Regions from separate parts of the Streptomyces sp. NPDC008313 genome, predicted to be linked through region 2. Evidence: predicted binding sites of a transcription regulator. Region 2 holds the regulator's gene; the other holds the start of a gene.

Region 1 (15,136 bases), on a different contig from region 2:
CGTCGACCGGTGCCTGCTCTGCGAGACCCGGCGCCGCACGGCCCGCCGCTCGGAGGTCAACGGCGCCTTCCCGCAGGGGCGGCACGCCGCCCCCGACGAGGCCCCGGAGCGCACGAAGTCACGCTACGGAGTGCGCGGGGACCGGCCGCAGGCCCAGCAGCGCTGGCTGCCCGAGGTGTGGAACGGCCAGGAGTGGCAGCTCTGCGGCACCCCGCGCCGCGACCGCCACGAGGCCGAGCGCTACCTGGCCGCCGAGCGCAGGACGCCCCGCCCCGGCATGGCCTACCGCCTGGTCCACGAGTTCACCGACTACGAGGTCCTGCGCATCTGGGGCACCCCGGTGAAGACCGACATCGAGCCGATGGGCAACATCTGAGCCGGCCGGCGTTCACGGCAGCCGTCCCTGGCGGTTGACCTCGCGGACCCGGGCCCGCAGCGCCTCGGCGGACGAGGCGCCGGCCGGAGGCTCGGGCGGACCGTCCGCCCGCTCCCGGCCGGCATCGGTGGCCCGGAGCACCGCCGCGAGCCGCGCCGCCGTGCGCACGTTGCAGCGCCCCAGGGCCACCAGGGCGTACGGCTCGTCGCTCGCGCCCGTGACCGGGTCGACCCGCAGCGACGGCAGCACGACGCCGACGCCCGCCAGCGCCTCCCGCAGCCGCGCCACGGCCTCCTCCGTCGACGGCACCCGCTCACTCGACGTCATCTCCACGTGCCCCAACTCCTCCACTGTGAGTATCGGTTTTCCCACACAGCGTGTCCTTCACCCGTCTAGCCTGGGAAGAGACGGCGTTCCAACAACCCCGCTTGTGCTTACAGGGAGTTGCCATGCCAGGACCCAAGGATCTCGACCCGTCCTCCTCGCCGCGCGCCATGATGGGCGCGGAGTTGCGTCACGCGCGCGAGCGAGTGGGCCTCAGTCAGGAGGAGTTGGGCCAGCCGCTCTTCGTCAGCGGCTCGTTCATCGGCCAACTGGAGGCCGGGACACGGCGGATGCACCTGGAGTACGCCCGCCAGATAGACGACATCCTCGGCACGAACGGCTTCTTCGAGCGCAACTGCAAGGCCCTCGCCAAGTCCAGGTACCCGGACCACTTCGCGGAGGCGGCGGAGGCGGAGGCGGTGGCCACGGCGATCCGGGAGTACGCGGCCCTGTTGATCCCCGGACTGCTGCAGACGGAGGGGTACGCGAGGGCCGTCTTCCGCGCCTACCAGCCGACGGCGGCAGAAGCCGTGATCGACGAACTGGTCGCCGCCCGACTGGAGCGGGCACACCTCCTCGCTGATCCAACAACCCCACTGTTGTGGGCGGTTCTGGACGAGGCGGTGGTGCGCCGCAAGGTGGGCGGGGCACATGTGATGGCCGAGGCTCTGCGGCGTGTGGCAGCGCTTGCCCGGCAACACCGCATCATCGTCCAGGTGCTGCCCTTCAACGCCGAAGCCCACGCGTCCATGACCGGTGCCCTGACGCTGCTGGACTTCGAGGACGCCCCACCCCTCGCCTTCATCGAGGGTCCCAGCATGGGGAGGCTCGAGGACGATCCCGCCACAGTCACCCGCCACCAACTCACCTACGATCTGCTCAGGGCCGCCGCACTTGCGCCGCAAGAGTCCCTGGCCCTGATCGAATCAGTGGCGGAGGATTACGCCCATGAAGATCAGCCCTGAGTACGGCCTGAGCGCCACCCATTGGCACAAGTCCAGCTACAGCGGCGGCGAGGGCGGCAACTGCCTCGAAGTCGCCCCCGGTCACCCCACCCACGTCCCCGTCCGTGATTCCAAGGACCCCCTCGGCCCGAAGCTCGCGTTCCGGGCCGGGGCGTGGACGGCGTTCGTCGACAGCCTCAAGCGCGCCTGACATGACGGAGGGCGGCGCACCCACATGGGTGCGCCGCCCTCCGTCCGCGCGTCACGTCAGCGACGCCAGCGCCTTCGCGTCGTACGCCGTCAGTTCGTCGAAGCGGCCCGCGAGGACCTTCGCCGCCCAGTGCGGGTCGGCGAGGAGGGCGCGGCCGACCGCGACGAGGTCGAACTCGTCGGCCTCCAGGCGGTCCAGGAGGTTGTCGAGGCCCGCGAGCGGGGCGCCCTCGCCCTGGAACGCCTTGATGAAGTCGCCGTCCAGGCCGACCGAGCCGACGGTGATGACGGGCTTGCCCGTGAGCTTCTTCGTCCAGCCGGCCAGGTTGAGGTCGGAGCCGTCGAACTCCGGGAGCCAGTAGCGGCGGGTGGAGGCGTGGAACGCGTCGACGCCCGCGTCGGCCAGCGGGGTGAGGAGGTCGGCCAGCTCCTCCGGGGTCCCGGCGAGCCGGGCGTCGTAGGCGTCCTGCTTCCACTGCGAGTACCGGAAGAGGACGGGGAAGGACGGGGACACCGCGGCGCGCACCGCGGCGACGATCTCCGCCGCGAACCGGGTGCGGGCGACGATGCCGCCGCCGTACGCGTCGGTGCGGCGGTTGGTGCCGGACCACAGGAACTGGTCGACGAGGTAGCCGTGGGCGCCGTGGATCTCCACGCCGTCGAAGCCGATGCGCTCGGCGGCGGCCGCGGCCTCGGCGAAGGCGCCGATGACGTCGTCGAGGTCCGTGCGGGTCATCGCCCGGCCGGTGACCTCGTCCTCGCCGATGCGCAGCCCGGAGGGGCCGACCGCGGGGGCGTCGGCGAAGGGCGGCTCACCCTGCTTGCGGACCATGCCGATGTGCCACAGCTGCGGCACGATCGCCCCGCCCGCCGCGTGCACGGCGTCGGCGACCTTCGCCCATCCGGCCAGCTGCTCCTCGCCGTGGAACCGGGGAATGCGGTCGCTCTGCCCGGCGGAGGCGTGGCCGACGTACGTGCCCTCGGTGACGATGAGGCCGACGCCCGCGGCGGCGCGGCGGGCGTAGTACGACGCCACGTCCTCGCCCGGGATGCCGCCCGGGGAGAACTGCCGGGTCATGGGGGCCATCACGATGCGGTTCGGGACGGTGAGGCCGTTCAGCGAGACGGGCCGGGACAGGATCTGGGCCGCGCGTTCGGCGGAGGCGGCGAGGGTCACGTGGGGGGCTCCTTCGGTACGGCTTGCGGTGACGCGAGGACGGGACAAGGGAAGATGCTTGCGCATGCATTTAGGTACAAGCGCAACCGCCCCGCCCGCATTCCCGGCTTCGGGGAACAACGTCCGGCCGTGCCGGTGGAACTCCCCGACCGACGAGCAGGCCGAGGCGTACGGCGAACGCGCCGAGGTCAGACCACGGCGAGCCGGTCCACCAGCAGCTCCACCCTCTGCGCGGCATCCTCGGGCAGCAGCCGTCTCGCCCGGGTCAGGGTCGCGAGGCCGTGCAGGGACGCCCAGAACACCTCGGTGAACAGTCCCGTGTGGACGCCGTCCCCGGCGACCTCGCCCAGGCTCTCCAGCAGTGCGGCGAAGGCGTCCTTCAGCGGCTCCGGGGTGTCCTCCTGCGCGTACGCCAGGCCGCCGTCGAGCTGGAACAGGGCGTCGTAGACCGCCGGGTTGCGTGCGGCGAAGTCGAGGTAGGCGCGGGCGAGCGCGGCGACCCGCTCGCGCGGGCCGTCCGCGGCGGCGGTCGCGGCCCGCACCGCCGCGGCCAGCTCGGCAGCGCCCTCCAGGGCGACGGCACCGATGATCTCCCGCTTGCCGCGGAAGTGGCTGTAGAGGACGGGCTGGCTGTACTCGATGCGCTCGGCGAGCCGGCGGGTCGTGACCGCGTCCCAGCCCTGCCGCTCGGCGAGTTCGCGGGCGGTCGCCACGATGAGGCGCTCGCGCTCCGCCCGTTCGCGCTGCTTGCGTTCCTGTACCGACATGACACAGATCCTAGCATCGCTAGACAATCGAGCGGCAGTAGTACTAGCGTTGCACTGTCATCTAGCGACGCTAGATCCCAGGAGGGGTCATCATGTTCCACGCACTCGAGGTGTTCACCGTCGTGATCGTCGGCCTGATGGTGGGGGTGGAGTTCTCCGTCGCCTTCGTCATGAACCGGATCTTCGACGCCCTTCCCGAGGACAGCGACCAGCTCGCCCGCGCCCACGGGGGCCGGATGCTCGGCGCCCTCATGCCGTTCTGGTACATCGGCTCGCTCGTCCTCAGCGCGATCTGGGCCGTCGCCGGATGGGACCGCCCCGGCGCCGGACGCGTCGTCATCGCCGCCGCGCTGCTCATCGTGAGCGTGATCATGTCGCTCCTGCTGCTCGTCCCGATCAACAACCAGGGCAAGACGTGGACCCCCGAGAACCGGCCCGCGGACTGGAAGGAGCAGATGAACCGGTGGGACCGCTACCACTACGCCCGCGTCGCCGTCATCGTCGCCGCCTTCGCCTTCCTGGTCACCGCCCTCGTCTGAGCCCGGGACCTTCACCGCTCGCCCCAGCGGGAGCCGGCCCGGAGGCCGGGGCATCCCGGAGGATTCCGGCGACCCCGAAAACGCCCGAGGGCGGCACCCCCCTCGGTGGAAGGGGGTGCCGCCCTCGGTACAGGTGGACCGGGTCCGAGCCGTCAGGCTCAGAAGTCCATGTCACCGCCCGGCATGCCGCCCGGAGCGCCGCCGGCGGCGGCCTTCTCCGGCTTGTCGGCGATGACGGCCTCGGTGGTCAGGAACAGCGCGGCGATGGAGGCGGCGTTCTGCAGGGCAGAGCGCGTCACCTTCGCCGGGTCGATGATGCCTTCGGCGATCATGTCGACGTACTCACCGGTCGCGGCGTTCAGGCCGTGGCCGACGGGAAGGTTGCGCACCTTCTCGACGATGACGCCGCCCTCGAGACCGCCGTTGACGGCGATCTGCTTGAGGGGGGCCTCCAGGGCGAGCTTCACGGCGTTGGCGCCGGTCGCCTCGTCACCCGAGAGCTCCAGCTTCTCGAAGACCGAGGAGGCCTGCAGCAGGGCCACGCCACCACCGGCGACGATGCCCTCCTCGACGGCCGCCTTCGCGTTGCGGACGGCGTCCTCGATGCGGTGCTTGCGCTCCTTGAGCTCCACCTCGGTCGCGGCACCGGCCTTGATGACGGCCACGCCGCCGGCCAGCTTCGCGAGACGCTCCTGGAGCTTCTCGCGGTCGTAGTCCGAGTCGGAGTTCTCGATCTCGGCACGGATCTGGTTGACGCGACCGGCAACCTGGTCCGCCGAGCCCGAGCCGTCGACGATCGTCGTCTCGTCCTTGGTGATGACGACCTTGCGGGCGCGGCCCAGCAGTTCCAGACCCGCGTTCTCCAGCTTGAGGCCGACCTCCTCGGAGATGACCTCGCCGCCCGTCAGGATGGCGATGTCGCCGAGCATGGCCTTGCGGCGGTCGCCGAAGCCCGGGGCCTTGACGGCGACGGACTTGAAGGTGCCGCGGATCTTGTTGACGACCAGCGTCGACAGTGCCTCGCCCTCGACGTCCTCAGCGATGATCAGCAGCGGCTTGCCCGACTGCATGACCTTCTCGAGGAGCGGGAGCAGGTCCTTGACGTTGGAGATCTTGGAGTTGGCGATCAGGATGTACGGGTCGTCGAGGACGGCCTCCATACGCTCCATGTCGGTGGCGAAGTACGCCGAGATGTAGCCCTTGTCGAAGCGCATACCCTCGGTGAGCTCCAGCTCCAGACCGAAGGTCTGGGACTCCTCGACGGTGATGACGCCTTCCTTGCCGACCTTGTCCATGGCCTCGGCGATGAGCTCGCCGATCTGGGTGTCGGCGGCGGAGATGGAGGCCGTGGAAGCGATCTGCTCCTTGGTCTCGACATCCTTCGCCTGCTCCAGCAGGGCACCGGAGACGGCCTCGACGGCCTTCTCGATACCGCGCTTGAGGGCCATCGGGTTGGCGCCGGCCGCCACGTTGCGCAGGCCCTCGCGGACCAGCGCCTGGGCGAGGACGGTCGCGGTGGTCGTACCGTCACCGGCGACGTCGTCCGTCTTCTTGGCGACTTCCTTGACCAGCTCGGCGCCGATCTTCTCGTACGGGTCCTCGAGCTCGATCTCCTTGGCGATGGACACACCATCGTTGGTGATCGTGGGGGCGCCCCACTTCTTCTCGAGGACGACGTTCCGGCCCTTGGGGCCAAGGGTGACCTTGACGGCGTCGGCGAGCTGGTTCATCCCGCGCTCGAGACCGCGCCGTGCCTCCTCGTCGAACGCGATGATCTTGGCCATGTGAAGTGGTCCTCCCGGACTGGGGTGGAATCTCCAGGACCGCGCCCGCGCCCGCGACGGACGGCCTGCCGGCCTCGTGGTTCCTTGCCCCACTTGGCCTGCGGGCCTCACCGACCCGGTCCTCGTTGTCACTCTCACCTTCAGAGTGCTAACGCCAATGATTAGCACTCGACCCCGTCGAGTGCAAGAAGCGCCCGCGCGGCGGACGTCTCCGCCGGGGTGCCCGGGGCCGGGTCGGGGCGGGCCGGAGGGGGCGCGGACGGGCGGACGGGAGGGGGCGCGTGCGGCCCCGTACGCCCCGGAAGGCGCCGTCCGGGCAGACCGAAGGGCCCGTACCCGGTGGGTACGAGCCCCTCGACACGTCGAACAGTCAGTCGGCGCGTGCTTCAGCCGGCCGCCAGCCGGACCATGTCCGCCTGCGGCCCCTTCTGGCCCTGCGAGATCTCGAACTCGACCCGCTGGCCCTCTTCAAGGGTGCGGTAGCCGTCCATCTGAATCGCGCTGTAGTGGACGAAAACATCCGCACCACCGTCGACCGCGATGAAGCCGTACCCCTTCTCCGCGTTGAACCACTTGACGGTGCCCTGAGCCATGCCTAACTCCCCTATTACTGGCCCTTGCACAGGACCGCACTTCGCGGACCCGGGTCAGACCTCACCCCCCAACGGTTGGGGGTGTGCGCCGGAACGCGTCGACCGCGGCTGAATGTATCTGCCCAACTGCCGTCTGCAACAGGTCAATCGGACGAGAATTCTGGGAGCACCCGATCCGGAATGTGGGGAGAATTGGTGAAGTTTCAGGGCAAGTCGGGCCCCATATATGCCGCGAAAGGCTTGAAAGGGTGGGGCACTTTGGCTACTTCTTGACGGGTGCCGGGCGAGAACCGATATACGTCCGCCGGATAAGGCCGAGCAGCTTCCCCAACTGTACCGCGCTCAACCATGCGAATTGCCCCGGCCGTTTCTCCACGACAGGGGCAATTCGATGAACACACCGTGACCGATCTTACCGACGGTAATTGTCGGCAGGGCCGGTCACCCGTCAGCCGCCGGCGACCGCCGGGATGATCGAGACGCCGGCGCCGTCGGGCGTGGCCGTCTCCAGGCCCTGCTCGAAGCGGACGTCGTCGTCGTTCACGTACACGTTGACGAAGCGGCGCAGCTTGCCCTGGTCGTCGAGGACGCGCGCGGCGATGCCCGTGTGGTTCTTCTCCAGGTCGGCGATGACCTCACCGAGGTTCGCGCCCTCGGCGGCCACCTCGGCCCGGCCACCCGTGTAGGTGCGCAGAATGGTGGGGATGCGGACGTTGACGCTCATGCGGTGTGACCTCCGGTCGGGTAACGGCGGATGGTGGCGGGCGGCCGGGTACGCGAGACGGCCGCGTCGGCCCGTCGGGCGGGTCCGGCCCGTCAGACGAGTCCGGCCTCGCGGAACGAATCCAGGTTCGGGCGGATCGTCGCGGTCAGGCCGGTGCCCGCCACGGCGTCCAGCGTCTTGAGGCCGTCCCCGGTGTTCAGGACGACCGTCGTCAGCGCCGGGTCGAGCAGGCCGGACTCGATCAGCTTCTTCGTCACGCCGACCGTCACACCGCCCGCGGTCTCCGCGAAGATGCCCTCGGTGCGCGCCAGCAGCTTGATCGCGTCGACGATCTGCTCGTCGTTCACATCCTCCACCGCGCCGCCGGTCCGCCGTGCGATGTCGAGCACGTACGGCCCGTCGGCCGGGTTGCCGATGGCCAGCGACTTGGCGATGGTGTCCGGCTTCTGCGGCCGTACGACGTCGTGGCCCGCCTTGTAGGCCACGGACACCGGGGAGCAGCCCTCCGCCTGGGCGCCGAAGATCTTGTACGGCCTGTCCTCGACCAGTCCCAGCCTGATCAGCTCCTGGAGCCCCTTGTCGATCTTCGTGAGCTGGGAGCCCGAGGCGATCGGCACGACGAGCTGGTCGGGAAGGCGCCAGCCGAGCTGCTCGCAGATCTCGTACGCGAGGGTCTTGGAGCCCTCCGCGTAGTACGGCCGCAGGTTGACGTTGACGAAGCCCCAGCCCTCGCCGGCCGGGTCGCCGATCAGCTCGGAGCAGAAGCGGTTCACGTCGTCGTAGTTGCCCTCGATGCCGACGAGTTCGCCGCCGTAGACGGCGGCCATGACGACCTTGCCCTGCTCCAGGTCGTGCGGGATGAACACGCAGGAGCGGAAGCCGGCGCGGGCGGCGGCGGCACCGACCGCGCCGGCCAGGTTGCCCGTGGAGGAGCAGGAGAGGGTGGTGAAGCCGAAGGCGCGGGCGGCTTCGATGGCCTGGGCGACGACCCGGTCCTTGAAGGAGTGCGTCGGGTTGCCCGAGTCGTCCTTCACGAACAGCTTGCCGGGCTCGACGCCCAGCTCACGGGCGAGGTTGTCGGCCTGGACGAGCTTGGTCCAGCCGGGGTTGATGTTCGGCTTCCCGGCCACGTCCGCGGGGACGGGCAGCAGCGGCGCGTACCGCCAGATGTTCGCGGGGCCCGCCTCGATGCGCCGGCGCAGCTCCTCGGTGTCGTACGCCGAGAAGTCGTAGGCGATCTCCAGCGGGCCGAAACACTCCTCGCAGGCGAAGACCGGGCCGAGCGGCACGCGGTGGCCGCACTCACGGCAGGAGAGGGCGGCGGCGGGGCCGAGGTCGACGGGGGAGTTCGCGGTGCCCGGGGCGCTGTCGGCGCTCGCGGCGGGGTTCGCGGAGTTCGTGGTGGGTGCGTCGGTGTTCGCGACAGTCTGCGCAGCCATGGAGGCGAGGCCCTTTCTCCTCATCTTCCTCACGGCGCACTTCGCCGTGAGACGGATTTGGCACCTTCCCTAGCCGGGAGCCTCGCCACGTCCGCGTGACAAGTACCGACTGGAGGGTTGCCGGGGCTTCAACGGGCCGTATCCCTCTGCCCCTCTGGATGAGCGGTATTCGATTGTTGATCTTGTTTTTCGTCTGCGCGGTACGACCCCCGAGATGCGATGGTCATCCGCGTTGCTCAAGACTGTAACCGAAGGCCAGGACAGTCGAGGGAGTCGTCCGAACCGCGAGATGGATCACACAGGGCCGGATCCGGGTCCCGGGTGTGGCCGAATCGTGAGGCAGGAGCTGCCGGCGGGAGCCGCCTGGCAGCCAACGGAGCAGTGAGGAGCGCGGACTGTGCTGGAAGACGTCGAACGCTGGCTGGGCACCCGCTCCTGGGCCGTCGCCGACCGTCCGCTGCGCGGGCTCGTCGCCGCGAAACGGGCCTCGGGCTCGACGGTCAGCGTGGTGCTGCCCGCACTCAACGAGGAGGCGACGGTCGGCGACATCGTCACCGTCATCCGCCGCGACCTGGTGGAACGGGTCCCGCTCGTCGACGAGGTGGTGGTGATCGACTCGGGCTCGACCGACCGGACCTCCGAGGTCGCCGCCGCCGCGGGCGCCCGGGTCGTGCACCGGGACGCGATACTCCCGCGCATACCCGCCGTGCCCGGCAAGGGCGAGGTGCTGTGGCGGTCCCTCTTCGTGACCAGCGGCGACATCGTCTGTTTCGTCGACGCCGACCTGCGGGAGTTCTCCTCGGACTTCGTCTCCGGGATCGTGGGGCCGCTGCTCACCGATCCGGGCGTCCAGCTCGTCAAGGCGATGTACGACCGGCCGCTCGGCACCGCAGCGGGCCAGGGAGGCCGCGTGACGGAGCTGATGGCCCGGCCGCTGCTGAACATGCACTGGCCGCAGCTCGCGGGCTTCGTCCAGCCGCTCGGCGGCGAGTACGCGGCCCGCCGGTCACTGCTGGAACGGCTGCCGTTCCCGGTCGGGTACGGGGTCGAGCTGGGCCTGCTCATCGACGCCCTGCACACGGTCGGTCTGGACGCGCTCGCCCAGGTCGACGTCGGCGTCCGCCTGCACCGGCACCAGGACGGGCAGGCGCTGGGCCGGATGGCCACCACGATCTACCGCACGGCGCAGGTCCGGCTGGCCCGCGCCCACCTCGTCCGTCCCGTGCTCACCCAGTTCGAGCGGGGCGAGCACGGCTTCGAGCCACGGGTGCACCCGGTGGACACGACGGAACGGCCGCCGGTCGCGGACATCGAGGAGTACCGCTCGCGGGAGGTGGCGTGACCGGGCCGGACGGAAGCCGTGCACGGACGGACCCGGCCGGCGTGCGGATGGCCGGACCCCGGTGCACGCGGCCGGGGGCGGGACGTCCGTACGTTTGAGGTTTTCCGGGCCGGGCTAGGTTGAGGCGTATGGCTTCCACGGATTCGACGGCTTCGACGGCTTCTCCCGATTCCACCGACTCCCCCCATGTGGCCTCCGCGCGAGGTGCCCATCAGATCCTGGTCGCGTCCAACCGCGGCCCCGTCTCGTACGACGTCCGCGACGACGGTTCGCTGCACGCCCGGCGCGGCGGCGGCGGGCTGGTCTCGGGGCTCTCCGCGATCGGGCCGGACGCGGGGGCGCTGTGGGTGTGCGCGGCGCTGGGCGACGGCGACCGCGAGGCGGTCGGGCGCGGGGTCGGCGAGGACGGCGTACGGATGCTGGACATCGACGCCGGGGTGCACGCGGACGCGTACAACGGCATCGCGAACTCGGTGCTCTGGTTCGTCCACCACATGCTGTACCAGACGCCCCTGGAACCCGTCTTCGGCACGGAGTTCCGCCGTCAGTGGGCGGCGTACGAGACGTACAACCGCGCCTTCGCCGAGGCCCTGGCCGAGGAGGCGGCCGAGGGCGCGGCGGTGCTGGTGCAGGACTACCACCTGACCCTGGTCCCCGGGATGCTCCGCGAACTCCGCCCCGACCTGCTGATCAGCCATTTCTCGCACACCCCGTGGGCCCCGGCCGACTACTTCCGGATGCTGCCGGACGACATCGCCGAGCAGGTGCTGCGCGGGATGCTCGGCGCGGACCGGCTCGGCTTCCTCACCCACCGGTGGGCGGACGCGTTCACCGCCTGCGCCGAGCAGCTCGTCGGCGGGCTCGGCGGGACCCGGACCGGGGTGTACGGGCTGGGCGCGGACGCGGACTTCCTGCGCGCCCGCTCGCACGAGGCGGACGTCGAGGAGCGGATGGCCGCGCTGCGGGAGCAGATCGGCGAGGGCCGCCGGACGATCGTCCGCGTCGACCGCACCGAGCTGTCCAAGAACATCGTGCGCGGGCTGCTGGCCTACCGGCAGCTGCTCGACGACCGGCCCGAATGGCGCGAGCGCGTGGTGCACGTCGCCTTCGCCTACCCGTCCCGGCAGGACCTGGCCGTCTACCGCGACTACACGGCCGAGGTGCGGCGGCTGGCCGACGAGATCAACTCCGCGTACGGGACGCCCGGCTGGACGCCGGTCGTGCTGCACGTCAAGGACGACTTCGCCCGCTCGCTGGCGGCCTACCGGCTCGCCGACGTGGCGCTGGTCAACCCCATCCGCGACGGCATGAACCTGGTCGCCAAGGAGGTGCCGGTCGTCTCCGACGCGGGCTGCGCGCTGGTGCTGTCGCGGGAGGCGGGGGCGTACGAGGAGCTGGGCGCGGACGCGGTCGTCGTGAACCCGTACGACGTGGTGGGCACGGCGCGGGCGCTGCACGAGGCGCTGGAGATGGCTCCGGAGGAGCGGGCGGGGCGCAACAAGCGGCTGGCGGAGGCGGCGACGGCGCTGCCTCCGGCGCGGTGGTTCCTGGAGCAGCTGGAGGCGTTGCGGGGGCGGGGGTAGCGGGCGGCGGGGCGGCGGGGCGCGGCAGGGCCGGGGCGCGAGGGCGGCGGGGCGCGGGCGGGCGCCCCGGCCCTCAGGTACCGGAGGGGCTGGAGCGCACCGCCAGGGAACGGAGCAGGCGGACCACTCCCGCCGGGCCGTCGACCACCAGGTCCGCCTTCTTCGACAGCTCCGCCACCTCCTCGTTGCCGCTGCAGACGAGAAGGCCGGGGACGCCGTCGGAGCGGAGCTTCTCGACGGCGGCGAAGGCCGGCAAATCGCCGAGGTCGTCCCCGGCGTACAGCACGGCTCCGGCGCCGGTCTCGCGTACGTAGTCCAGCAGGGCCACGCCCTTGTCCATGCCCGGCGGTCGCAGTTCGAGGACCATGCGGCCGGGCTCGACGATCAGGCCGTGGCGGGCCGCCAGGGCGGCGAGCGGTTCGCGCAGCGCGTCGAACGCGGCCTGCGGGTCCCGGGCCCGCCGGGTGTGCACGGCGACGGCACGGCCCTTCTCCTCGATCCACGTGCCCTGCCAGGCGCCGATCGTGTCGAGGAACCCGGGGAGCTCGGCGCGGACCGCCGCGACCCCGGGGTGCGGGGCGGGCGCCTGGACGGTGCCGCTGACGGCGTCCCAGCGCTCGGCGCCGTAATGGCCGAGGACGACCAGGTGGTCCAGGCCCGGCACGCCCGCGAAGCCGCCGTGGCGCACCGCGACCCCGGCCGGGCGGCCGGTGACCACGGCCACGGAGGCGACCCTCGGGGCGAGCTCCGCCAGGGCGGGGACCGCCTCCGGGTGGGCGCGCGCCTGTTCGGGGTCGGCGACGATCGGGGCGAGCGTCCCGTCGAAGTCGAGGGCGATCACGGATCGTCCGGGGTCCGCGAGGATGGCGTCGAGACCTCGGCGCCCGGCCGGGGTCGCGGGGGTCGGCAGGGGTTCCGTGGAGTCCGTATGGCTGCCCATGACGTCGACCCTATCCGCGTGGGTGCCGCCTTACGCCTCGGTCCGCGGACTCACCGCTCGGCGCGGCGGGCCTCCCGCACCCGGCGCAGGCGGTTGACCGTCACCGGGTCGTGGGCCAGGGCCCGGCGATCGTCGAGCAGGGCGTTGAGCAGTTGGTAGTACCGCACCGGGGCGAGGCCCAGCCGCTCGCGTATCTCCCGCTCCTTGGCCCCCGGGCCGGAGAATCCACGCCGCTCCATCGCGAGCACGGCCCGCTCCCGCGCCCCCAGCACACCGGGACCGCCCGAGGCGTCCGGACCGTCGGAGGCATCCGGGGTGTCCGGCTCGTCCGAGGTCCCCACGGCGTCCGAGCCGTCCAGGCCGTCCTGGCGGTCCAGGCCGTCCGAGGCGTCCGAGGCGTCCGAGGCGTTCATGGGGAAACCGTAGCTCCCGGCACCGACAGGGGGCGCGGGGGCGGTGCTGGGGCCTGTATCGAGTTCCCCGTCGTCGCCCGCGAGGCAGACGGGGAACTCGATACAGGCCCTAGGACGGGCCGTCCGCCGCCGTCGCCTCCCGCTGGAGGCGGCCCAGCACCCCGGACGGGCTGCCGTTGGGCGCGACCGCCTCGCCGATCCGCTTCTTGATCGCGGCGCTGACCGCCGCCCAGGAGGTCCGGCCGACCGGGTACAGCTCGGACGTGGAGAGCTGCTCCAGGAAGGGGGCCAGGTCCTTGTCGTCCTTGTCCGCGGCCATGGCCTCGGACGCGGAGTTGGTGACCGGGAGCAGGTTGTACTCGTGGGAGAAGGCCAGGACGTTCTTCTCGCTGTAGACGAAGTCAAGGAAGTCGCCGACCTGCTCGGCGTGGCCGTTCTCGCGGAACGCCATCATCCAGTCGGCGACGCCCATGGTCGCCTTGGGTTCGCCGTCGACGCCGGGCATCGGCACCATGCCGAACTTCACGCCCTTCTCGGCGGCCGTCTTCATCAGCGACGGGTGCCCGTTCAGCATCCCGACCTCGCCGCGCGCGAACGCGTCGAACGCGTCGGCGCGGTTCAGCTTGCCCGGCGCCTTCGGCCCGGTCAGGCCCTCGCCGACCAGCTCGTCCTTGAGCCAGGTGAACGTCTTGATGTTCGGGTCGGAGTCGATGCTGTACCCGCCGACGCTGGCGGTGTACCCGTCGCCGCCGCTGAGCAGCCACTGCATGGTCTCGGCCTGCGCCTCCTCGGGCCCGAGCGGCAGCGCGTACGGGATCTCGACGCCCTTGGCCTTGAGCGCCTCGGCGTCGGCCTTGAGCTGGGCCCAGCTCTTCGGCGGGGTCAGCCCGGCCCCGGAGAACATCTTCTTGTTGTAGAACAGCAGCCGCGTGGACGCCGCGAAGGGCATCCCGTACTGGATCCGCCCCACCCGGCCCGCCATGCTCAGCTTCTGGACGAAGTCCGCCTGGACGGGGATGGAGAGCAGTTCCTCGGCCTTGTAGAGCTGCCCGGCCGCCGCGTAGTCCGCGAAGGCGCCGATGTGCGCCATGTCCGGGGGGTGACCGGCGTCGACCATGGCCTTGACCTTGCGGTCGACGTCGTTCCAGGAGTACACGGTGACGTCGATCCTCGTCCCCGGGTGGTCGGCCTCGTACGCGTCGGCCAGCTTGTCCCAGTACTTCCGGGAGCTGTTGGCGTCGGAGTCCCCGTAGTCGGCGGCCACCAGCCGCAGGGTGACGTCCCCGGAGCCGGAGTCCGGTCCGCCGCAGCCCGCGAGCGTCGCCGTCATGCCCAGTACGGAGATTCCCGCGATCAGTCGTCCTGTCGTTCGCCGCCGCACCGCTCTTGCCCAACCCCTGCTGTTCACCGACCGGTATCCGGTCGCGTTCTTCGAAAGTTCGGATACAGGTCTACACCACGTGAGTGGACTAGACCTCTCCTGGGGTAAGGGGCGACACTGTCCCCCGTGAGACATGTCATCGCCCTCGATGTGGGCGGCACCGGGATGAAGGCCGCCCTCGTCGGGGCGGACGGCGAGCTGCTGCACCGCGCCCGCCGCGCCACCGGCCGCGAACGCGGTCCGGACGCCGTCGTCGCCACGATCCTCGACTTCGCCGCCGAACTGCGCGCACACGGCGTACGGCACTTCGGCGGGGCCCCGGCGGCCGCCGGGGTCGCCGTCCCCGGCACGGTCGACGCCGAGCGGGGCGTGGCCGTCTACTCGGCCAACCTCGGCTGGCGGGACCTCCCGCTGCGCGCGCTGCTCAGCGACCGCCTCGACGGCGTCCCGGTGGCCCTCGGGCACGACGTGCGCACCGGCGGCCTCGCGGAGGGGCGGATCGGGGCCGGCCAGGGCGCCGACCGCTTCCTGTTCGTGCCCCTGGGCACCGGGATCGCGGGCGCGATCGGCATCGACGGGGCCGTCGAGGCGGGCGCGCAC
Region 2 (15,136 bases):
GCGGTGCCGACGAGCAGCGGACCCGGCCCGGTCACCGGGTCGACGGGCTCCCCGGCGACCGCGACGATCGCGTCCCCGGCGCGCACCGCGACACCGGGCGCGGCGAGCGGGGCGCGTGCCTCGGGGTCGGACGTCTCGGACGGCAGGATCCGGTCGATCCGCCAGCGCGGGGCGCCGTCCGGGCCGTCCTCGTGGCGGGAGATGTCCGCCCCGAGCAGGCCCTGGCGCCGGCCGCCCGCCCCGCCGCCGCCCGGCGAGACGTAGGCGTGCGAGGTGCCCAGCTCGCCCTGCACCTCCCAGAGGAGGTCGACGAGGTCGTCGTGGGTGGCGACCCGCTCAAGGACCGGCCGGTAGCGGTCGAGGACGGCGTCCCAGTCGACGCCGCCGAGGTCGGGACGCCAGAAGTTGTCCCGCATGAGGCGGCCCACCTCGTCGTACATCTGCCGCCACTCGGCGGCCGGGTCGACGGTCTGCCGGACCCGGGACAGGTCGACGGTGATGTTGCTGTCGCTGTCCTCGTCGCCGGAGGCCCGGCGGTCGCTGGGCACCACCTTGAGCCGGCCGTCGGTCCACAGCAGGACCCGCTTGCCGTCGCCGGTGACCGCGAAGTGGTCGGCGTCGGCGGCGAGGTGCTCGACGCGCTGCTGGGCGAGGTCGTACCGCTCCAGCTCCGACTTCGGTTCGGGGTCGTCCGGGGTGGCCCGGGAGGCGCCGAGCACACCGCGGACGGGGTGGCGCAGCCACAGCAGCCCGTCCTTGGCGGCCCGCAGCCCCGAGTAGCGGGCGGCCTCGACGGGGAACGGCACGATGCGGTCGGCGAGCCCTTCGAGGTCGATCCGGGTCGTCGGGGCGCCCTCGCTGTCGGGGGTCTCGTCCTTGTCGGGGGCCTCGAAGGGGCGTCCGTGGCGCTGCGGTCCGAACGGCGAGGGAGTGGTCGCGGCGAGGGTGATGAGGTGGGGCCGGGAACCGCCGACGAAGGCGAGGTCGAAGACGTGCTCGTCGTAGACGGGGTCGAAGGCCCGCGCCGAGAGGAAGGCGAGGTGCTTGCCGTCGAGGGTGAACGCGGGCGCGTAGTCCTGGAAGCGCAGCGGCGTCGCCTCGGTCACCGACAGGTCGGCGGTGTTGGCGAGCTTGAGCTGGCGCAGCGGCTGCGGCCCGGGGTGGGACCAGGCGAGCCAGGAGGAGTCGGGTGAGAAGACGAGCCCGGTCACGTCGCCGTCCGGGCTGCGGTCGACCTCCCGCACCTCGCCGGTCTCCCGCTCGACGAGGAGGACCCGGCCGTCGTGCGAGGCGACGGCGGCGCGGGAGCCGTCGGGCGCCATGGCGAGGCCGAGGACCCGGCCGAGCTGTCCGGCGGCGAGCCGGCGCGGGAGGGCGCCCGGCGCGGCGCCGGTGGCGGGCGCGAACTCCAGCGCGTCGTCGCCCTCGGCGTCGGTCACCCACACCACGTACTCCTCGCCGTCGGCGCGGAAGGTGCGGGGCAGCCGGGCGCGGACGCCCTGCGCGGCGGCGAGCGCGCGGGCGGGGCCGGAGCGGTGGGTGACCCAGTGGACCGCGCCGCGCACGGCGATCGCGCTGCCGCGTCCGGTGTGGTCGGGGGCGGCGGCGCCGAACCAGTGCGCCGCGTTCACGGGGTGCGGCTGGAGGTCGGTGCGCTGGCCGCCGAGCCTGATGTCGAGGCGGCGGGGTTCGGCGCCGTCCAGGTCGTCGAGGATCCACAGCTCGCCGGCGGAGGCGTAGACGACACGGTTGCCGTCGGTGGCCGCGTGCCGTGCGTAGAAGCTTCCCTCGACGGGGGTGTGGCGGCGCAGTCCCGAGCCGTCGGCGAGGGAGGAGTAGAGCGCGCCGACACCCTCGTGGTCGGAGAGGAAGGCGACCCTCCCCCACTCTCGGCTGCGCTCGAGCGGGGGAACCCCCATCCCGACCCACAGCGGGTACTCGATGTTCCCGTCGAGGTCCTCGTGCAGCCGCACGAACTCGCCGTCGCCGTCCCGGTCGATCCACAGCTTGCCGGCGGTGCCTCCCCGGTACCGCTTCCACCAGGCGGCCTCGCGCCCCATGGGCGCCGACAGCAGGAGCACGCCGCCGGGGCCGTGCGCGACGCCGCCGACGGGCCCGTACGGGAGGGTCGCCGCAGGTCCGCCGTCGAGGGGGACGGCGCGGGCCCAGGAGCGCCGGAAGCTCGCCTCGCCGTACGGGCTGATGGCCAGCACCCGGCCGTCGGCGGTCCAGCCGCGCACCTGGGTCCTGGCGCTGCCCCAGTACGTCAGCCGCTTCGACGGGCCGCCGTCGACCGGGGCGACGTGCACCTCGGGTGCCCCGTCCCGGGTGGAGGTCCAGGCGAGCGTCGTGCCGTCGGGAGAGATCCGCGGGTGGTCCACCGGGACGTTGTCGGCGCTGACGCGCCACGCCCTGCCGCCGTCGAGCGGCGCGACCCAGACATCGTCCTCGGCGGTGAAGGCGACCGAGTCGCCGTGCAGATGCGGAAACCGGAGATACGCGGACAGCGCAGACTGTGTCACCCGATCACCCTATGCAGCAGGCGCGCCGCCGGACAGGGGTTTGGATCACTTCGCCCGTCACGTCACTTGCCCTCGACGGGGCCGCAGCCGGGGTCGCCCTCGCACCAGACGGTCCGGGTCACGGTGACGGTGGGCGCGGGCCGGCCCGGGTCGTGGGAGCCGCCGCCGGGTGCGGACGTGCCGTCCGAGGCCTCGCAGTCGCCGAGGACGTCCACATGGAAGCGCTGCTTGCCGCCGACCCTCGCGGTCAGGTCGCCGCGGACGCACTTGCCGTCGACCGCCCGCGTCACCTTCCCCTTCAGGGTGATGTCCGTGCCGTCGCCGGTCTCACCCTGGCAGTCGACCCCGGCGACGTCGCGGGTGCCGGACGAGGCGGTGGCCTTCCCGGGGGTGTACGCCTTGTTCCCGCCGCCGTAGGTGGCCGTGCAGCTGAGCCACCGTACGTCGATGCCCTGCTTCTCCAGTGCCCTGGTGCCGGTCTGGTCGGTGGTGTAGGCGACGGCGGCGGAACTGAGCCCGTCCGTCGGTTCGCAGGCGGTGACGACCGACACCGCGGCGAGCACCGCGAGTCCGGCGACGGCCGGCCGCCCGCGCCCCGCCCACCGCGGTCCCTGACGCCACCGCTGTGCAGGACGCCGCCGCTGCCCGTCACGCCGCCGCTGTGCAGGACGCCACCACTGCCCGTGAAGCCTCGATGCCCGCATGGACGGCAGCGTGCCACCGTCGGGCGCGGGCGCGGTAGACCGCATGTGGCCACGGTGACGGCGGTGCCGGTGGCGCCCGGCCGCCGTGTCCGCCGCGCGCCGCCGTGTCCGCGCCCCGCCCCTCGTCAGCCGCGCAGCAGGAGCCACTCCTGCAGCTCGACGAGGTTGCCCTCCGGGTCCTTGAGGTGGGCCACGCGCATCCGGTCGGTCATCGGCGCCGGACCGTGCACCAGGCTGCCCCCGCGCGCGGTGATCGCCTCGCAGTGGGCGTCGAGGTCGTCCACGCGCAGGACCACCAGGGAGCGGTGGCCGCTCGCCGGTTCGCCCAGCTCACCGAGGACCTGCGACATCATGGCCCGGTCCTGCAGGGCGATGCCCGCGGAGCCGGTGGCGGGGCTGAACTTCTCGTACGGTCCTTCGGCCGCGCCCGACTGCGGCTTGAGGCCGAGGACGTCGGCGTAGAAGCGGTAGCAGGCCGGGAAGTCCGAGACCAGCAGCCGTACCTGTGCGAGTTCCAACGCGTCTCCCTGAGGGTGTCGGTCAGGCGTCCGGGGCGGGCGCTGGGGCCGGGGGCCGGAGGCTGGGGCAGGTGTAGAAGGTACCGGGCCGCCCGCCCGTGGGGCCGGACCGGCGGGCGAGCGGGACCGGCGGGCGGGCAGACCGGCGAGCGGTCAGGACCAGCGGCCGGTGCGTCCCAGCAGCAGGGCCGTCGCGGCCGTTCCGGCGGTGGAGGTGCGCAGCACGCTGCGGCCGAGCCGGTAGGGCTTCGCCCCGGCCTCGGTGAACAGGGCCAGCTCCTCGGGCGACACCCCGCCCTCCGGCCCGACGACGAGCACGATGTCGCCCCGGTCGGGGAGTCCGGCGGTGGCCAGGGCCTCCACACCCGTCTCGTGCAGGACGGCGGCGAACTCCGCTTTGGCGAGAAGTGCGGCAACCTGCTTGGTCGTCATCGCGTCCGCGACCTGGGGGAAGCGCGTCCGGCGGGACTGCTTGCCCGCCTCGCGTGCCGTGGCCCGCCACTTCGCCAGCGCCTTGAGGCCCCGCTCGCCCTTCCACTGCGTGATGCAGCGGGAGGCCGCCCAGGGGACGATCGCGTCGACGCCGGTCTCCGTCATCGTCTCGACGGCCAGCTCACCCCGGTCGCCCTTGGGCAGGGCCTGTACGACGGTGACGCGCGGCGCTTCCTCGGGCTCGTGGTGGACCGGTTCGAGGTCCGTCACCACGAGGCGGTCCTTGCCCTCCGCCGACCGCACGACTCCCCGGGTCCAGCGCCCGCGTCCGTCGGTGAGGACGACCTCCTCGCCCGCCCGCAGCCGCTTCACGGAGACGGCGTGCCGCCCCTCGGGCCCGTCGAGCACGAACTCCGCGGCGCCGTCGGCCAGTTCCTCCACCACGAACACCGGCGCGGTCATCGGCCCGCACCTCCTCCCGCGTGCCGGGACAACGCCCTCGCCGCCGCGTCCAGCTCGTCCACCAGGACCTCGACGAGCCCTCCGGCGGACAGCTCGCGGGCCATCCGGTGCCCCTGGCCCGCCCACAGCGCCATGCCCTGCGCGTCACCGGCCCGGGCGGCGGCCTTGCGCAGCGGAGCGGCGAGGTGGTGGACCTGGGGGTAGGCGGCGGGCGCGTACGGGCCGTGTTCGCGCAGGAAGCGGTTGACCAGGCCGCGCGCGGGACGCCCGGAGAACGCGCGCGTCAGCTCCGTACGGACGAAGAGCGGGTTGGTCAGCGCCTGCTTGTGCAGGGCGTGGGCGCCGGACTCGGGGGTGGCGAGGAACGCGGTGCCGAGCTGGGCGGCGCTCGCCCCGGCCGCGAGGGCGGCGGCGATCTGGCCGCCCCTCATGATGCCGCCGGCCGCGACGATCGGGATGGTCACGGTCTCGCGGACCTGGGCCAGCAGCGAGAGCAGTCCGACGCCGGAGCCGTCCGCCTCCGGGACGTCGCGGTGGCTGCCCTGGTGGCCGCCCGCCTCGACGCCCTGCGCGATCACCGCGGCGGCGCCCGCCCGCTGCACGGCCAGCGCCTCCTCGGCCGTGGTCGCGGTGACCAGGGTCAGGGTGCCGGCGCGGGCGAGGGAGTCCAGTACCTCGCGCGAGGGGCAGCCGAAGTGGAAGGAGACGACGGGCACCGGGTTGTCGAGGAGTACGGCGAGCTTGGCGTCGTACCCGTCGTCGCGGCCGCTGTCGGGGTCGCCGAGCTCGGTCTCGTACCAGGCGGCCTCACCGGCGAGCTGGTTGGCGTAGACCTCGACGGAGGCCGGGTCCGCGTACTCGGGCTGCGGCATGAACAGGTTGACGCCGAAGGGGCGGCCGGTCAGCCCGCGCACCTGCTTGATCTCCTGGTACATGCCGTCGGCCGTCTTGTACCCGGCGGCGAGGAAGCCGAGCCCGCCCGCCTCGGACACGGCGGCGACGAGATGCGGGACGGAGACACCGCCCGCCATGGGCGCCTGCACGATCGGGTGAGGGAAGAGATCGGTCAGTGCGGAGGACATGACGGCATGTTGTCACGCCCCCCGCACGACTCCGAATCGGGGAGCGGTTCAGCCCGTCCGGCGTCTGAGGACTGGGGGCCCAGGGGGCAAAGCCCCCGGAATACGGGAAGGGAAGGGGCGGAGGGGGCGAAAAACCACCGCACCCCACCACCCCGCACGTCCCGTCACCGCCCGTTGAACGCGTCCTTCAACCGCGAGAACAGCCCCTGCCGCCCCAGCTGACTGTGCCTGCCCGGAGGCCAACCCCCGGACCCCCGGCCAGACCCGCTCACCGCCCGTTGAACGCATCCTTCAACCGCGAGAACAGCCCCTGCCGCCCCAGCTGACTGTGCCTGCCCGGGGACCAACCCCCGGCCCCCCGGCCAGACCCGCTCAACGCCCGTTGAACGCATCCTTCAACCGCGAGAACAGCCCCTGCTGCCCCGGCTGACTGTGCCTGCCCGGGGACCAACCCCCGGACCCCCGGCCAGACCCGCTCAACGCCCGTTGAACGCATCCTTCAACCGCGAGAACAGCCCCTGCTGCCCCGGCTGGAACTGCCCTGTCGGCCGCTCCTCGCCCCGCAGCTTCGCCAGTTCCCTCAGCACCCGCTCCTGCTCGGCGTCGAGCTTCGTCGGCGTGGTCACCTCGACGTGCACGATGAGGTCGCCGCGTCCGCCACCGCGCAGGTGGGTGACGCCGCGCCCGTGCAGCGGGATCGACTGCCCGGACTGGGTGCCGGGCCGGATGTCGACCTCCTCCAGCCCGTCGAGCGTCTCCAGCGGCACCTTCGTACCGAGCGCCGCCGCCGTCATCGGGATGGTGACCGTGCAGTGCAGATCGTCGCCGCGCCGCTGGAACATCGCGTGCGGCAGCTCGTGGATCTCCACGTACAGGTCACCGGCGGGGCCGCCGCCGGGGCCGACCTCGCCCTCGCCCGCGAGCTGGATCCGCGTGCCGTTGTCGACACCGGCCGGGATCTTCACGGTCAGGGTCCGGCGCGAACGCACCCGCCCGTCGCCGGCGCACTCCGGGCACGGCGTCGGGACGACCGTGCCGAAGCCCTGGCACTGGGGGCAGGGCCGCGAGGTCATGACCTGGCCGAGGAACGACCGGGTGACCTGCGAGACCTCACCGCGGCCGCGGCACATGTCACAGGTCTGCGCGCTCGTACCGGGCGCGGCACCCTCGCCGCTGCAGGTGGCGCAGACGACGGCCGTGTCGACCTGGATGTCCTTCGTGGTGCCGAAGGCCGCCTCGTCGAGCTCGATCTCCAGCCGGATCATCGCGTCCTGGCCGCGGCGCGTGCGCGACCGGGGGCCGCGCTGCGACGCCGTCCCGAAGAACGCGTCCATGATGTCGGAGAAGTTTCCGAAGCCGCCCGCGCCGAAGCCGCCCGCGCCGCCGCCCGCCTGGGACAGCGGGTCGCCGCCGAGGTCGTAGACCTGCTTCTTCTGCGGGTCCGACAACACCTCGTAGGCGGCGTTGATCTCCTTGAAGCGCTCCTGCGTCTTCGGATCGGGGTTGACGTCCGGGTGCAGCTCGCGGGCGAGCCTCCGGAACGCCTTCTTGATCTCGTCCTGGGAAGCGTCGCGGCTCACGCCGAGTACGGCGTAGTAGTCCGTGGCCACCTACGACTCCGCCAGGATCTGTCCGACGTACCGTGCCACCGCTCGTACCGCTCCCATCGTTCCCGGGTAATCCATGCGGGTCGGTCCGACCACGCCCAGTTTGGCTACTGCCTCGCCGCCCGAACCGTAGCCGACCGAGACCACGGACGTGGAGTTGAGTCCCTCGTACGCGTTCTCGTGCCCGATCCGTACGGTCATGCCCGAATCCCCGGCCTCGCCAAGGAGTTTGAGGAGCACGACCTGTTCCTCGAGGGCTTCGAGGACCGGCCGGATGGTGAGGGGAAAGTCATGTCCGAAGCGGGTGAGATTGGCGGTACCGCCGATCATCAGCCGCTCCTCGGTCTCCTCGACGAGCGTCTCCAGGAGGGTGGAGAGTACCGTCGCGACCGTCCCCCTGTCCTCGTTCTCGAAGGCGTCCGGCAGGTCCTGCACGAGCTGCGGGACGTCCGCGAAACGGCGGCCCGCGACCCTGCTGTTGAGCCGCGCCCGCAGATCGGCGAGCGAGGCCTCGCCGAACGGCGCCGGGCAGTCGATCATGCGCTGCTCGACCCGGCCCGTGTCGGTGATCAGGACGAGCATCACGCGCGCGGGGGCGAGGGAGAGCAGCTCCACGTGCCGCACGGTGGAACGCGTCAGGGACGGGTACTGGACGACGGCGACCTGCCGGGTCAGCTGCGCGAGCAGCCGCACCGTACGGCCCACGACGTCGTCGAGGTCCACGGCGCCGTCCAGGAAGTTCTGGATGGCGCGGCGCTCGGGGGCGGTCATCGGCTTGACGCCCGCGAGCTTGTCGACGAACAGCCGGTAGCCCTTGTCGGTGGGGATGCGTCCGGCGCTGGTGTGCGGCTGGGCGATGTAGCCCTCGTCCTCCAGGGCCGCCATGTCGTTGCGCACGGTAGCCGGGGAGACCCCCAGCCGGTGCCGCTCGGTGAGCGCCTTGGACCCGACGGGCTCCTCGGTGCCGACATAGTCCTGGACGATCGCGCGCAGCACTTCCAGCCTGCGTTCACTGAGCACCGCGCACACCTCCAGCTGTCGTCCCCTGGCGCCTCGCCTGGCACTCAGCGCGTGCGAGTGCCAGCATTCCCCGGCCCAGTGTACGGCCGGTGGGTACGGCCCGGGCAAGGGGCGGCCCCGCGATCTGTCGCGATGTCCCGCGATGCCTACTCACGGGTACGAGCCGGTCCCGCTGCGCTGTCGCCGCGCGGGCTCCCGGACGCCCGGCGGGGACAGCCCTTAGCGTCGACGCATGACGGTGACTCGGGAAGAGCCGCGGTGGGCGGAAGCGGGCTGGGAGCGGCTGGCCCCGGGGGTGGGCAGGCTGCGGCTGCCCGTCTGGGACTGCACGGCCGGACTCGTGGCGGGCCCGGCGGGGGCGCTGCTGGTCGACGCCGGGTCCAGCCCGGCGGAGGGCACGCGGCTGCGGGAGGAGACCGGGCGGCTGCTCGGCGGGGGCCGGCGGGTGACGCATCTCGCACTGACCCACGCGCACTTCGACCACGTCTTCGGGGCGTCGGCGTTCGCGGACGCGGAGGTGTTCGGCGCGGTGGGCCTGGACGCCGTCCTGGCCCACGGCCGGGAGGAACTGCGCGCGGACGCCGTGCGCAACGGGCAGGACCCGGGGGTCGCGCGCGAGGCGGCCGACGCCCTGCTCCTCCCCCGGCTGTCCGGTGCGTCCGCCGTGGACCTGGGCGGCGGCCTGAGCGCCGTGCCGGTCGGTGTGGGGCCCGGCCACACCTCCCACGACCTGGCCGTGGTCGTCCGGTCCACGTCCCCCGGGTCGCGGCCGGTGGTCTTCTGCGGCGACCTGGTGGAGGAGTCGGGCGAGCCGCAGGCGGGCTTGGACGCGGTGCCGTCGCACTGGCCGGCGGCACTGGACCGGCTGCTCGCGCTGGGCGGCGAGGAGGCGGTGTACGTCCCCGGGCACGGCGCGGCGGTGGACGCCGCGTTCGTCCGGGCCCAACGGGACGCGCTGACCCGGCGTTTCGGGGTGCCGTAGGAGGTACGCCGTCGGAGGTGCGTCTGGTCCGGGGCGCCTGGTCCGGGTGCCGTGGAAGGTGTTCGCGCCGCCGTCCTCGGCGTGTCGCGGCGCGGTGCGCGACACGCCCGGCCGGCTTCTCCTATCGTCATCCGAATGCGCCAGTACTCTCCGGACCTGACCCCGCCGTGGAAGAAGCCGAAGACCGTCCCCGAGGTGCCGGCGGAGCCCGGTCTGGTGGTCGAGGAGCCCGGGACCGGTTTCTGCGGCGCGGTGATCCGCTGCGAGGCGGGCACGGTCACGCTGGAGGACCGCTTCGGCAAGCACCGGGTGTTCCCGATGGAGCCGCGGGGCTTCCTGCTGGAGGGGCGCGTGGTGACACTGGTCCGCCCGTCGGCGGGGCCCGCGCGGCCCGCCCGTACGGCGTCCGGCTCCGTCGCCGTGCCCGGCGCGCGGGCCCGGGTGGCGCGGGCGGGACGGATCTATGTGGAGGGCCGCCACGACGCCGAGCTGGTCGAACGCGTCTGGGGCGACGATCTGCGCGTCGAGGGTGTCGTCGTGGAGTACCTGGAGGGCGTCGACGACCTGCCGTCGATCGTCGCGGACTTCGCGCCGGGCCCGGACGCCCGGCTCGGCGTCCTGGTGGACCACCTGGTCCCCGGCTCGAAGGAGTCCCGCATCGCGGCCTCGGTCACGAGCGGGCACGCCCTGGTCGTCGGCCACCCCTACATCGACATCTGGGAGGCCGTGAAACCCGCGTCGGTGGGCATCGCGGCGTGGCCCCGGGTGCCGCGCGGCCAGGACTGGAAGACGGGGGTGTGCCGGGCCCTGGGGTGGCCGGACAACACGGGCGCCGCCTGGCAGCACATCCTGTCCCGGGTGCACTCCTACAAGGACCTGGAGCCGGCCCTCCTGGGCCGCGTGGAGGAACTGATCGACTTCGTCACGGAAGGCGGTGAGGCCTGACGCCCGGGTAGGTGCCGAATTCGCTGGTGTCCAGTTCCACGCCGAGGAACTCCAGCGGAAGAGGATCACCGAACTTCGAGATCCGCTGTGCCCGGTAGTCGGCGCCCTGTCCGTCGCCGACGGGCTCGGTGAGCAGGACACAGTGCGCCACAACGGGGTCGACGACGAGATAGGCGGGCACCCTGCCCGCCGCGTAGATCGATCGCTTGGCCCCGTAATCCCGGTCGACACTGGTCTTGGAGACGACCTCGACCACCAACGTGATCAGCTGGGACGGCAGCAGACGACCGGAGTCCGGGCGGAGTTCACGCTCCAGCACCACCAGGTCCGGTACGGGCTCACTTGCCTCGTCGATGATGTCGACGTCCTGGGTCTGCAACCGTGCCCACCGCTTGCGAGGGATCTGATCCTGCACCTCCTCGACGATCAGGTTGTGCACCAAATCCGGACTCGCCATCATCACGATTTCCCCCCGAAGAAGCTCGACCCTGACGCCCTCGGGAGGCTCGAACTTCTCGAAGAACTTCGTCATCCCGCGCTCGTCCACAGCGGTCATCTCCGTAGCCCTCCAGATCCGCCGCGTTACTCTCGCGCGGCAGCTTACGAACCAGGTTAGGGGGCCGCCTCGGGATCCGCACCGATTCACTCCCCCGAGTGATCAGTCCACCAGATCCCGCACCACCGCGTCCGCCAGCAGCCGCCCGCGCAGCGTCAGCGCCGCGCTGCCGGCCTCGTACGGAGCCTCCTGGAGGAGCCCGTCGGACAGCGCGCGGCGTGAGGCCGCGAGGCCCGCCTCGCGCAGCAGGGACAGCGGGACGCCGTCGCGCAGGCGCAGTTCCAGCAGGATCCGCTCGACCCGCCGGTCCTCCTCCGAGAGGAGTTCACGCCCGGCCCCCGGCGACTTCCCCGCCGCCAGCGCGCCCGCGTACGCCCCGGGGTGCTTCACGTTCCACCAGCGCACCCCGCCGACGTGGGAGTGGGCGCCCGGTCCCGCGCCCCACCAGTCGGCTCCGCGCCAGTACAGCTCGTTGTGCAGGCAGCGGGCGGCCTCGGAGGTGGCCCAGTTCGACACCTCGTACCAGTCGAAGCCGGCCGCCGAGAGCATCTCCTCGGCGATCAGATAGCGGTCCGCGTGGACGTCGTCGTCGGTCATCGGGACCTCGCCGCGCCGGATGCGCCGGGCCAGCTGGGTGCCCTCCTCCACGATCAGCGCGTACGCCGAGACGTGGTCGGGTCCGGCGCCGAGCGCGGCGTCCAGCGAGGCACGCCAGTCGTCGTCGGACTCACCGGGGGTGCCGTAGATCAGGTCGAGGTTGACGTGGTCGAAGCCCGCCGCGCGGGCCTCGGCGACGCAGGCCTCGGGGCGGCCGGGCGTGTGCGTGCGGTCGAGCACCTTCAGGACGTGCTGGCGGGCGCTCTGCATGCCGAAGGAGATCCGGTTGAAGCCCCCGGCGCGCAGCGTCGCGAGGTACGCCGGGTCCACCGACTCCGGGTTCGCCTCCGTCGTGATCTCCGCGTCGTCCGCGAGGCCGAACTCGTCACGGATCGCGCCCAGCATCCGTACGAGGTCGCCGGCGGCCAGCAGCGTGGGCGTGCCGCCGCCGACGAAGACGGTACGGGCCGGGCGGCGGTCGTCGCCGAGGACCTTGCGGGCGAGGCGGACCTCGTCGGTCAGGGTGGACGCGTAGTTGTCGCGGGAGGCGAGCACGCCCCCGGTGCCCCGCAGCTCGGTGGCCGTGTAGGTGTTGAAGTCGCAGTAGCCGCAGCGGGTCGCGCAGTACGGCACGTGGAGGTAGAACCCGAGGGGGCGTGCGGCGGCGTCCGCCAGGGCGTGCGCGGGCAGCGCCCCGTCGTCGGGCACGGGTTCACCGTCGGGGAGTGCGGAAGGCATGCGTTCCATTGTCCCGTACGCGCCGGGGTTTCCCCGCCCGCGCGTCCGGTGCCCGCGGGGGCCGCCCCGCCGGTGCCTCCTGGCGGCCCTCGCCCCTGCCCGCGGGCGCGGGGTCCGCGGCCCGCTCCGCCTGCAGCACCAGCAGCGCCAGGTCGTCCTCCGGCGGGCCGCTGCCGAACTCGTGCACCAGCCCGCGGATCCGCTCGGCGATCAGCTGGGCGCTGAGGCCGGCGCAGCCGGCGAGGGCCGTGGCGAGGCCGTCGGCGTCGTCGAGCTGCCGGGAGCCGCTGCGACGCTCCGTGACCCCGTCGGTGACGCACAGCAGGGTGTCGCCGGGACGCAGCTCGAACGTGTCCGCCGTGTACGTCTCGTCCTCGATGACACCCAGCAGGGTCTGCGGCAGGGCCACCTCCCGTACGCCACCGGCGGGGTCCAGGAGCAGCGGCAGCGGGTGCCCGGCGGAGGCCACGGTGCAGCGGACGCCGCCCTCGAACGGCACCAGCTCGCCGTAGAGGAGGGAGAGGAAACGTGTCTGCGGGCCCTCCGGATCGGCCAGCCCGGGATCGCCGGCGGCCACGAGCGCGCGGGCGGCCGCGTCGGCGGCCTCGGTGGCGTCGTCGAGCAGGAGCTGGTTGAGGCGGTCGAGGACGTCCGCGACCTGGTAGCCCTCGCGGGCCAGCAGACGCAGCCAGGGGCGGGCGAGGCCGATGACGACGGCGGCCTCCGGGCCCTTGCCCTGCACGTCGCCGACGGCGAAGCACCAGCGCCCGTCGCCCGCCGGGAACAGGTCGTAGAAGTCGCCGCTGGGGCCGCCCTTGTCGCACGGCTCGTAGACGAGGGCGCTGCGCACGCCGGGGATCTCGGCGACGGCGCCGGGCAGCAGGCCGCGCTGGAGGACCCGGCTGATGGTGGCCTGGCGCGCGTACTGCCGGGCCGCGCCGATGGCGAGGGCCACCCGGCGGCTGAGGTCCTCGACGAGCCCGGTGATCTCGTCGGGAAAGCCCGCCGCCCCGGCCCGCCCGATGACCAGGGTGCCGAGCGGCCGCCCTCCGGCGATCAGCCGGTACGCGAGCGCCGCGCCGGTGCGGTCGCGGGCGGCGGGGGTGTGGTCGGGGGTGCGGTGGTGCGCGTCGGGGGTGCGGTCGGGGGATCGGTGGCGCCCGTCGGGGGTGCCGGCGGTGGCCTGGGGGGTGGCGGTGTCGTGGGGGACCGGTGCGCCGCTGCCGCTGTCCGAGTCGCGCCGGTCCGCCGGCTGCCCGGCGCCGTCCGGCGGGGCCCACGGTTCGCCCGGCCAGGGCACGGGGACGGGTCGGGAGCGCACCGCGTCGGGGACGCGGGGCGGATCCTTCTCCAGGGCGGTGCGCAGTTCCTCGACGCGGTCCTCGCTGGTGTGCCAGACGCGGGCGAGCCGTGGCCCCAGGGCCATGCCGAGGCCGCCCGCGCGGTCGGTGGCCTCGTCCTCCAGCCACACCGCGCACCAGTCGGCCAGGCGCGGCACGAGGAGCTGCCCGGTGAGCGCGGCCACCAGGTCCTCGTCGAGCTGTCCGGCGAGCAGGTCCGACGCCTCGGCCAGGAAGGAGAGCGCACCCCGGCTCGCGCCCCGGCGCAGCCAGCCGTGCCCGCCCGCGCTCCGCACCGGCTCGGGAGCGGCGGGGACCTCGCCGGTCCGCGCGGTGGGACGGTGGGCGCCCTGCTCCCCGTACGCCCCGGTCCGCTCCCCGGCGGGCGGGCCGCCGTCGGTGAGCGGCGTGCCCCCGGTGCCGTGGCCGTCCGGCGGGGTAGGGCCGGACGTGAGGACCCCGCCGGCCGGCAGTCTCGCCCAGACCGTCTTGATCCCGGTACGGTAGGTGATCCCCCACGCCTCGGAGAGCGCGGCGACGAGCCGCAGACCGCGCCCGTACTCCGGTGTCCCGTAGGGCCGGATGCCTGAGTCCGCCTCGTCGCGCGGGGCCCGCGAGGGGTGCCGGTCGGAGACCTCGACGACGAGGGCGCCGTCCGACTCGCCGTCGGCCGGTTCCAGGCGGCACAGCACCTCGACGTCCGTACCGGCGTGCACGACGGCGTTGGTGACGAGTTCGCTGACGACCAGGACGGCGTCGTCGGCGAGCCCGTCGGACAGCGGTACGGAAGCGTCGAGGGCGCGCTCGGACCAGTCGGTGACCGTGTCCCGTAAGAAGCGGCGCGCGGCCGCCGGCGCGAGCGACGTGCCGGGCAACGACGCGCGCGCCGGTGCCTCCCGGCCCGCGCGGTGGTGCGCGGGCGCATCGGGCGCACGGGGTATGAATTCCCGTCGCTTCGGTATGACCCCCACGGTGTGGCTCCCTGAGCAGTTCGGACGAATACGCCTCAGGCGACAGGGACAGAGTGACAGACCGGCCGCACCCATAAGCACGGAGTTACCGAAGTGGGCCGCCACGAGCGGGAACGGTGCTATGCGTGCGCCCGGGGACGGACGGACGCGGACACCGGGAACCGGGCGGGCGGAGGCGCTCACCCTCAGGCACATGGGGGTGGAGCGGGGCCGCTGCCGGAGACGCGACGGGGCCGGGGCGCATGCCCCGGCCCCGGCCCACCTGTACCGCTGTCCGCCTCCGCGTCCGCCTCCGCGAGGACGGACCTGACGCCTACGCCTCCCGCGCCCCCGAGTACATCTCGTCGATGAGGTGCTTGTACTCCCGCTCGACGACCGGGCGCTTCAGCTTGAGGCTGGGGGTCAGCTCGCCGTGCTCGATGTCGAGGTCGCGCGGCAGCAGCTTGAACTTCTTGATGGTCTGCCAGCGCTGGAGGCCCGTGTTGAGCTCCTTGACGTATCCGTCGATGAGCTCGACGGTGGCGGGCTGCTCGACGACCTCCGCGTACGACTTGCCCGCCATACCGTTGTCCGTGGCCCAGTCGAGGAGGGCGGGCTCGTCCAGCGCGATCAGCGCGGTGCAGAAGTTCCGGTCGGCGCCGTGCACCAGGATGTTGGAGA

The links. Region 2 encodes HrcA, which represses chaperone genes, less so after heat shock. Its sites were predicted from a motif close to TTNGCACTCNGNNNNNCNGAGTGCNAA; they were not measured.
Positions count from the first base shown of each region.
Region 1: a site for HrcA is predicted at 6,283-6,309, ahead of groL (chaperonin GroEL). Genes of this name have one in related genera too.

Region 1 covers NZ_JBIBFR010000015.1:42,123-57,258, reverse strand. The annotation lists gene ACFY93_RS21230 (hypothetical protein) at 1-376, shown strand, start outside; gene ACFY93_RS21225 (hypothetical protein) at 389-748, opposite strand; gene ACFY93_RS21220 (Scr1 family TA system antitoxin-like transcriptional regulator) at 826-1,665, shown strand; gene ACFY93_RS21215 (DUF397 domain-containing protein) at 1,649-1,855, shown strand; gene ACFY93_RS21210 (NADH:flavin oxidoreductase) at 1,907-3,031, opposite strand; gene ACFY93_RS21205 (WHG domain-containing protein) at 3,220-3,798, opposite strand; gene ACFY93_RS21200 (anthrone oxygenase family protein) at 3,891-4,337, shown strand; gene groL (chaperonin GroEL) at 4,496-6,121, opposite strand; gene ACFY93_RS21190 (cold-shock protein) at 6,508-6,714, opposite strand; gene ACFY93_RS21185 (MoaD/ThiS family protein) at 7,163-7,438, opposite strand; gene thrC (threonine synthase) at 7,531-8,877, opposite strand; SAM riboswitch class I at 8,895-9,042, opposite strand; gene ACFY93_RS21175 (glucosyl-3-phosphoglycerate synthase) at 9,275-10,219, shown strand; gene ACFY93_RS21170 (trehalose-6-phosphate synthase) at 10,408-11,802, shown strand; gene otsB (trehalose-phosphatase) at 11,876-12,742, opposite strand; gene ACFY93_RS21160 (DUF3263 domain-containing protein) at 12,793-13,014, opposite strand; gene ACFY93_RS21155 (extracellular solute-binding protein) at 13,265-14,485, opposite strand; gene ACFY93_RS21150 (ROK family protein) at 14,663-15,136, shown strand, end outside.
Region 2 covers NZ_JBIBFR010000005.1:20,966-36,101, forward strand. The annotation lists gene ACFY93_RS08455 (S41 family peptidase) at 1-2,522, opposite strand, end outside; gene ACFY93_RS08460 (hypothetical protein) at 2,585-3,085, opposite strand; gene ACFY93_RS08465 (VOC family protein) at 3,352-3,744, opposite strand; gene ACFY93_RS08470 (16S rRNA (uracil(1498)-N(3))-methyltransferase) at 3,898-4,638, opposite strand; gene ACFY93_RS08475 (nitronate monooxygenase) at 4,635-5,720, opposite strand; gene dnaJ (molecular chaperone DnaJ) at 6,197-7,330, opposite strand; gene hrcA (heat-inducible transcriptional repressor HrcA) at 7,331-8,347, opposite strand; gene ACFY93_RS08490 (MBL fold metallo-hydrolase) at 8,580-9,329, shown strand; gene ACFY93_RS08495 (DUF3097 family protein) at 9,465-10,274, shown strand; gene ACFY93_RS08500 (Uma2 family endonuclease) at 10,252-10,830, opposite strand; gene hemW (radical SAM family heme chaperone HemW) at 10,933-12,165, opposite strand; gene ACFY93_RS08510 (SpoIIE family protein phosphatase) at 12,140-14,476, opposite strand; gene ACFY93_RS08515 (AMP-binding protein) at 14,790-15,136, opposite strand, start outside.